DNA from 2 places in the Azospirillum thermophilum genome. Region 2 is predicted to be linked to the other one. Evidence: riboswitches for the same ligand, from Rfam matches in the RefSeq annotation. Region 2 holds a riboswitch; the other holds the start of a gene.
What was found. Region 2 has a riboswitch for cobalamin ahead of DEW08_RS18400 (hypothetical protein). Riboswitches for the same ligand answer to the same signal wherever they lie in the genome.
Positions count from the first base shown of each region.

Region 1: linked by a shared signal. The riboswitch ahead of DEW08_RS01055 (TonB-dependent receptor plug domain-containing protein) and the one ahead of DEW08_RS18400 (hypothetical protein) in region 2 are both predicted to bind cobalamin.

Region 1 covers NZ_CP029352.1:248,365-252,524, forward strand. The annotation lists gene DEW08_RS31850 (GntR family transcriptional regulator) at 90-623, shown strand; gene DEW08_RS31855 (aminotransferase-like domain-containing protein) at 635-1,459, shown strand; cobalamin riboswitch at 1,541-1,768, shown strand; gene DEW08_RS01055 (TonB-dependent receptor plug domain-containing protein) at 2,128-3,975, shown strand; gene DEW08_RS01060 (DUF7676 family protein) at 4,000-4,160, shown strand, end outside.
Region 2 covers NZ_CP029354.1:16,425-20,584, reverse strand. The annotation lists gene DEW08_RS18410 (glycoside hydrolase family 31 protein) at 1-1,270, shown strand, start outside; gene DEW08_RS18405 (hypothetical protein) at 1,770-2,192, shown strand; gene DEW08_RS18400 (hypothetical protein) at 2,147-2,452, opposite strand; cobalamin riboswitch at 2,710-2,934, opposite strand; gene DEW08_RS18395 (peptidoglycan L,D-endopeptidase MepK) at 3,021-3,671, opposite strand; gene DEW08_RS18390 (cytochrome D1 domain-containing protein) at 4,044-4,160, shown strand, end outside.

The DNA.
Region 1 (4,160 bases), on a different replicon from region 2:
GATACGAAGGGACGGTTCAAGGGACGGTCGGCCGCTTTGTTCGGCGGACTGTCCCAGGGAAATCGCTGGGACGATTGCCGGAATCCGCCATGACGCGCGTCACCGACCTGACCGACCGCATCACCGACCTGATCGAGCGCGGCCTGCTGAAGGCGGGGGAGCGGCTGCATTCCGTGCGCAGCGGGGCGAAGGAGCACGGCGTCTCCAAGAACACGATGGCGGAGGCTTACGACCGGCTGGTGGCGCTCGGCTACCTGGAGGCCCGGCAGGGCTCCGGCTACTATGTCGCCCGGGCCGTCCGCAGCCGGGTGGAGCATGGGGCGCCGCATGTCGCCGAGGCGCTCGACCACCTCTCCCTTCTGCGCGAACAGTTGGAGCGCCAGTATGCCGTGCGCGTCGGCGACGGCCGCCCGCCGCCGGACTGGATGGAGAAGCTGGAAGTCGGCGTCCGCTGCCGGCTCGCCCGGCCGGCCGGCGGAACCGAGCTCGATCACGGCTACGGCAGCCCGTGGGGCTATGCGCCGCTGCGCGAGCGCATCGTGGTGACGCTGGCCGAGCGCGCCGTCGCCGCCCGGCCCGACCAGATCCTGCTGACCCAGGGGCGAACCACGCGCTGGACCTGATCGCGCGGCAGATGCTGCAGCCGGGCGACACCGCGCTGGTCGACACGCCCGGCTACTACCCGCTGTTCGGCAAGCTGAAGCTGGCGAAGGTCGCCATCGCCGGGGTGCGGCGGCGGGCCGACGGACCGGACCTGGAGGAGTTCGCCGCCAAGGCGGCGGCGCTGCGGCCGAAGCTCTTCTTCACCCAGCCGCTCGCCCACAACCCGACCGGCGGCTCGCTGTCCATCGCGGTCGCCCACCGGCTGCTGCAGATCGCCGCCCGGCATGGCGTCACCATCGTGGAGGACGATCCCTTCGCCGACGTGCTGCCGGCCTCCTCCCCCCGGCTGGCCGCGCTCGACCAGCTTGAGCGGGTGATCTATGTCGGCACCTTCTCCAAGACGCTCTCGGCCAGCCTGCGGGTCGGATACATCGCCGCCGCGCCGGCGCTGGCGAAGAGCCTGTGCGACCTGAAGATGCTGACGGTGGTGAGCACCTCGGACTATGTGGAGCGGCTGGTCTACACGCTGATCGCCGGCGGGCAGTATCTGCGCCACCTGCGCCGGCTGCGGAGCCGGATCGAGGCGGCGCGGGAAGCGGCGCTGGCGGCCCTGGACCGGGCCGGGGTCGCGGTTCCCGTCACGCCGGCCGGCGGCTACTATGTCTGGGGGGAACTGCCGGCCGGCATCGACGAGGCGGCGCTGGTCCGCACCGCCGCCGACCGCGGCCTGTTCCTGGCGCCGGGCTCCGTCTTCGCCCCGGAACGGAGCAGCGGCCCGCCGGCCCTGCGCATCAACATCGCCTATGCGACCGATCCGCGGTTCCTGGAGTTCATCGCCGGCTACACGGGCCGGTGATCCGGGGCCGCCTCCCCGCCGGGATCCGCAGCGTCTTCCGAGCGCATCGCACGATTGACAGACGGGCGGCCGGCCTCTATCAAAACACGCATTGTCAGCGGTTCTCCCGGGCGCAAGCCGGGAGATTAAAAGGGAACGACGGAAGCGACAGGCGTCCCAGCCTGATGCAAGCCGTGGCTGTCCCCGCAACTGTGAGCGGCGAGTCGGCGCCAACGAGCCACTGACCGGAGATCCATGGATCCCGGCCGGGAAGGCGGTGCCGGATGACGACCCGCGAGCCAGGAGACCTGCCTCTGACAGCGTCACTCTGCCTTCGATCGGGGTGTGTCGAAGGTGCGGAAACCCGTCGTGGTGACGCGTCCATTGGCGTTGCCGCGACCAGGTTTCGGGACGGTTCATCCCCCTGAGGCATGTCGCAGGCGAATGGTTCTCAAGGCGCGGGGCCCCGCGTCGTGGCGTCCATTCGGCAACGCCCGTTCAACGCAACGGTCCCGGTCTTCCGGGGCCGGCATGGATGTGCGGCCCGGACGGGCGGCTGTTCGGCCGCACCGCTTGCCCGAACGCGCCTCCATGCCTGCAGCAGGACGTGGCAGGACATGCAGACAAGCTGTTCAAAAAGGCGTTTTCTCGTTCGACTCACCTTGGCGGTTCTCGGGGGCACGGCTGGAATGGCCCCTCCATCGGCCGCCTCCGCATCGGCCGCCTCCGCATCGGCCGATGAGCTTCGGCTCGTGCCGCTGGAGGTGACGGCCCCGGCCGAAGTGACGGTGCCCCAGGAGCAGGCGACCACGAGTTCCAGCGTGATCGGCGCCGAGGAGATCGAGCGGCAGCAGATCCGCCGGCTCGACGATGCGCTGAGGCTGGTTCCCGGCGTCAGCCTGTCGGGCCGGCAGGCGCCGGGCGGCGCGCAGACCGTGCGGTTGCGCGGGCTGGGGCCGCGCAACACCCGCTTCTTCATCGACGGCGTCGAGATGAGCGACACCAGCCAGTCGCAGTCGCAATATCCGGCCGGCGAGATGGACACGGCCGACATCGAGCGCATCGAGGTCCTGCGCGGTCCGCAGCCCGGCCGCTTCGGACCGGATGCCGGCGGCGGCGTGGTCAACATCACCACCCGGCGGCCGACCGGTCCGCTGAGCGGGCGGGTCGGGGCCGAATACGGCAGCTACGACACCAAGCGGGGCAACGCCTCGCTGTCGGGGGCGCAGGACCGGGTCGACTACCGGCTATCCCTGTCCGGAACCCATTCCGGCGGCTACTCGGACTTCAGCCGCCACCGCGGCGGACAGGAGAAGGACCCGTTCCGGCAGTGGGCCGCCGCCGGCCGGCTCGGCATCCAGGCGACAGAGACGCTGCGCCTCGACGCGACGGCGCGCTACCAGCGCAAAACCCTGACCTACGATCCGGCCACCCGCGACAACGACTGGTCGCGCGACGAGACCGAACGGTTCCTGCGCCTGGGCGGCTCGCTCGACAGCCTGGGCGGCAGGCTGGTCCACGGCTTCGGGGTCGCCAACACCACCAACACCCGGCAATACTGGGGCGAGGGCACCAGGGGCGACACCTACGACGGCCACAAGACGCGCCTCGATTACGTTGCCAATGCCAAGCTGTCCGACCGGCTGTCGCTGGGCTACGGCGCCGACGCCACCCGGGAGAGCATGGAGCAGCACACGCCGGGCTTCGCGCCGCGCGCGCCGGACATTCGGGCGCACAACTGGCGCAGCGGCGCCTTCGCCACCGTCGGCGTGACGCCGGTGGCGCCGCTCGACCTGTCGGCGACGATCCGCGGCGACCGCCACACCGATTACGGGGGCAAGGGAACCTGGCGGCTCGGCGCCGCCTACCGGATCGGGGAAACCGGGACGACCCTGCGTTCCAGCTACGGCACGGCGTGGCAGCCGCCTTCGCTCTACGAGCGGTTCGATCCCTGTTACGGCAGGAACGATCTGCGGCCGGAGCGCAGCCGCGGCTGGGATGCCGGCGTCGAGCAATCGCTGCTGGGCGGGCGGCTGACCACCGGCGCGACCTATTTCCAGGCCAGCACCCGCGACCAGATCAACTGGCTGTCCGGCCCGGCGACCAGCCCGGCCTGTTCGGGCGGCGGCTATGTCAACGTGGACCGCACGAAGGCGCAGGGCATGGAACTGGAACTGGCCGCCCGCCCGAGCGCGACGACCGATCTCCGCGTCGCCTATTCCTGGCAGAGCGTGGTCAACGCCAACACCGGCCAGCGTCTGCGCAACCTGCCGCTTCACCAGGGCAGCGCGTCGGTCGGCTGGCGCTTCCTGCCCGAGGCCTACGCCAACCTCGGCCTGCGCTATCGCGACATGGTCGAGAATTACGGCACCGGCAGCGCCTTCCTCACCGCCGACCTCCGGCTGTCCTACGACCTGACCGACGCGGTGACGCTGCAGGGCCGCGTCGAGAACCTGTTCAACCGCCGCTACGAGGAAGTCTACGGCCACGCCACGCCGGGCCGCTCGGCCTACGCCGGCCTGTCCGCGCGCTTCTGACGCCGCCATCTCCGGGAGAATCCCATGAATACCGCATCCTCCATCGCCTCGCACGTCGTCGAGGAACCCGGCATGGGCCGGGTCGAGATCTTTCCGCTGTCGACAGATCAGGACCTGCTGTTCGCCCTGCTGAAGGATGCCTTCGAGGTGTGGTGGCGGGACATCGTGTTCGGCACGCTCATCCA
Region 2 (4,160 bases):
CAAGCCCGCCATGGTGCAGTTCTGGGACGAGGCCGGCGCCTATCTCGACTTCACCAATCCCAGGACGCTCGACTGGTGGAAGGCGCGCGTCACGGAGGCCCTGCTCGAGGTCGGGATCGCGGCCACCTGGAACGACAACAACGAGTTCGAGATCTGGAGCGACGCGGCGGTCGCCGCCGGCTTCGGCACGCCCTATCGGGCCAAGGACGCCAAGCCGCTGCACACCCTGCTGATGATCCGCGCCTCGCAGCAGGCGCAGCGCGACTTCGCCCCGGACAAGCGCCCCTTCCTCATCTCGCGGGCGGGTGCCGCGGGCATGCAGCGCTATGTGCAGACCTGGTCGGGCGACAACTACACCAGTTGGGAGACGCTGAAATACAATGTGCGCATGGGGACCGGCCTGGCGCTCTCCGGCATCTCCAACACCGGCCACGACATCGGCGGCTTTGCCGGCCCGGCGCCCGATGCCGAGCTGTTCCTGCGCTGGGTCCAGTTCGGCATCTTCCTGCCGCGCTTCTCCATCCATTCCTGGAACGATGACAAGACCGTCAACGAACCCTGGATGTACCCGGAGATCACCCCGGCCATCAGCGCCCTGATCAAGCTGCGCAGCCGGCTGGTCCCCTATCTCTACGACCTGCTCTGGACGTATCACCGCGACTTCGAGCCGATGATCCGTCCGACCTTCTACGAGTTCCCGGACGATCCGCGCTGCTTCGAGGAAAACGACGAGATGCTGCTGGGGCCGGCCCTGCTGGTGGCGCCGGTGGTCGAGCCCGGACGGCGGGACCGGCCGGTCTATTTGCCGGCCGGCGCGGACTGGTACGATGCCTGGACCGGCGAACGCTTCGCCGGCGGACAGGAGGTCACGCTGCCCGCCCCGTGGGACCGCCCGCCGTTGCTGGCCCGCGCCGGCTCGGCCATCCCGCTCAACCTCGCCGGGGCGCATTTCAACCACGCCGCCGACGAGCGGGGCTTCGCCATCTTCCCGCATCACGGCACCGGCGCGTTCCAGGCCGGCTGCTACGAGGATGACGGCGAGAGCGAAGGCTACCGCGACGGCCGGCATGGCAGATGGACCCTGGCGGTCGATGCCGAAGCGGACGGGCTGGCCATCCGCATCGGCAGGGAAGGGGCCTGTCCGCCGGTGGCTGCGGCGGTGACGCTTCTGCTGCCGCCGCAGGAGAGGCGCGCGCTCACCCTGGCGGGGGGCACGGTGACGTCGGACCGGCTCGTCGACGGCTGGCGGACCGTCACCGTGGCGCTCTGACGTCGGACGGCGGGGCGGCCTGGCCGGGAGACCTCCTCCCGCCGGGCCGCGCCCGCCTTTCCTCTTCTCTCCCCGCTCCCGTTGTCCAAGAGCGTATGGGACACTGGCGCCCGAACCATGTTCCAAGGGGAGGAGAGGAGACGTCATGCCGCCAGACTCCCGGACCCCCCGGTTGCCATCGCCCTTCGTCCGTCCCGACGGCTCCTGTCTCGGACGCCGTCCGGAGGAGCCGGACGAGGAGCCCGTTCCCGCCGCGCCGTCCGGACCCGAGGATGCGCCCGTCGATCCGGCCGGCCCGGTGAATCCGGGGTAGTTCATCCGTGGTCGGGGGCCATCCGCCGGCCGCGGGAGAACCGGAGGCATGAGAATGGCTTGCACGCCCTTGCGCTCTTGACGACCCACCAGTGTGCTTTGGTATTCCGGAACCCGATTCGATGGGATCCGCACCCCGTGGCCTTGCCTTGGCAGGCGGTCGCTCCCATCGGTGAGGGAGATGCGAATGACGGAAGCCAGGGTGGCGGGCGGTCGCGCAGCCGTCGGGCCTGACGGGCTGGACCTGCATCGTGCCTTCGATTCCCGGCCCACCGCCTTTACCGAGGCGGTGGAGTCCCTGACCGTGCTGCTGGCCGATCCGCCTTCCGGACCCTACGGCTTCGACCAGTTGAGCGGAGCGATCCGCGAGCTGTCGGCCCGCATGATCCGCTGCCTTCCCCTCACCACGGTGCGCGATGCGCAGCTCGCGCAGTCCATCAGCCTCGCGCAGATCGTCGACGAGTCCGTCGCCCTCGCGCTGGGGCAGGCTGCCGTTGCCTTCCTCGGCGCCCTGCAGGCGGCGGCGGAGCGGGCCGGGCTGACCCGCCCCGCCTGCCCGGCGGCTCAGGAGGATGCATCTCCCTCCCTCCGCCGGCCGGCGCCGAGATAGTCCGCCAGGGCCTCGATGGCCGTGCGGTCCGGCGCCCGGTCGTCCAGCACATAGCCCATCCGCTCGGCCGCGGGATGCCGCGCCGGGCCATCGCCGGCCAGCCCGCAAAGGGCGCGGGCCTCCGCCTCCGCGAGTTCCGGCCGGGCGGAAAGCATCCCCTCCAGCAGGGCGGCGAAGAGGGCTCCGGTCCAGCCGTCCTCCCGGCCGTCCGGTGGGGTGAAGCACACCTGAAACTCGGTACCGATGCCTGTCCTGCTCATGCCGCACCACGTCCTGTCGCGGGTCTGAAGGCGCGGGGTCGGACGGGCAGGGCCGTGCAAGGCCATCCCCGCGAGCGCGCATCCGGACCCGGCCCACCGGGGGCCGTTGAACGGACGCTGCCCGGACCGCAAGGTCCGTTCGACGGCAGGACGCGAAGGGGAGACTGGGCACCGCTTCGGGAACCGGCCGTGGCAACGTCGATGGACGCGTCACCACAACGGGTTTCCCGCACCCCCGGCACACCCCGACCGAAGGCAAAGTGACGCCGTCAGAGGCAGGTCTCCTGGCTCGCGGGTCGTCATCGCTGCCGCCTTCCCGACCGGGTCCGGGGACCTTCGGTCAGTGGCCCTGGTTGGCACCGACTCGCCGCTCACAGTTGCGGGGACAGCCACGGCTTGCACGGGAGAGGCTCCCGTCCTTCCGTCGTTCCCTTTTAATCCCCCGGCTTTCGCCGTGGAGAACCGCTGACGATGGAACCAGTGATAGGGGCGGCACCCCGGCCTGTCAATGAAGAGTAGAACGGACGCTCAGGCAGGCGAGGCCGGGCAGGCGGGGCAGGGCGGCCGGTCAGCGGCCCGCCGAGAGGCGGCGGCGGGCGATGGCGCGGTGCAGCTTCATGCGGTCGGCGACCGTGCGCAGCCGTCCCCGAACCCCCGGAGCGAACAGGTTGTCGAGGTCGCGGCCGAACAGCTCCCAGCTCCGCACCGGGCCGGTGTCGAGATGCAGGAAGAAGGAGCGCGGATACCAGCCGACGCCGCCGCGCTTCATCTCCAGCGCCTTGCGGTGCGCGTCGGGCAGGCGCGACGGGAAGGTGACGTCCAGCGCCTTGCCCAGCAGGTGCTGGCTGTGCTCCGCCACGCCCAGCCCCTTGCTCGCCAGCTTGGCGTTGGTCTCCGGAGTGCGGAAGGCCGACAGCACGGTCGCCTTGCTCTGGGCCACCGCCTCCATGACGTCGGCCAGCAGGTCGAGCGTCCCGACGTCGACCGGACCGACCTTGTTGGCCCGGTGGTCGCGCAGGAACCGGCCGAGGTCCGCCATGGCGTCGGGCAGCGGGCCGGAGGCGTCGCGGTAGGGTCCGTCGAAGGTCTCGCCGGTGTGCGCGTTGCGCAGGGAGAGCCGTCGGGCTGTCACCGGCTGCGCCAGGGCGACGGCCGGCATCAGGACCAGCACGCCGCACCCGGCCAGAAGTTCGCGTCGCCTCAGGGGGATCATCGCCATAGCGCCGTCAGTTTGTTCCGCTCCCATGGTCCGCTCCCATGGTCCGATGTCAACCGGCTTGGCCGTGAAGACGTCACGGGGCTGCCCTGCTTGCGTGCGGCCGCCGTTGGAAATTCCCAAAGGGCCGGCCGGGACGCCGCGGGCGTCGCCGCTCCACTTGCGCATGGTCAAGTCGCATTCCTTCCGTATCAAAGTAATGGACGGGCCTGATTGGAATTTATCGAATTACCGCCAAAGAAGCTCCAATTACCCAAGGTCAAGTAAGGCCGCATGGACCGATGATCCGCGCATGTTGACCATCGTCAAGGTTTCAAGGGGGGTGGCCGACTTAAGACAAGGCATCTTCATGAAAGACTGCCCTGGAGTATGACTATGCGGTGGACCCGTCCGGCCTTGTGGGCCGCATCCGTTGCCATTCCGGCGCTGTTCGCGCTGGCGCCGGTTTCCGCCTCCGCCCAGGCGGGGGACCCGGCGCTCGCGAAGGAGGCC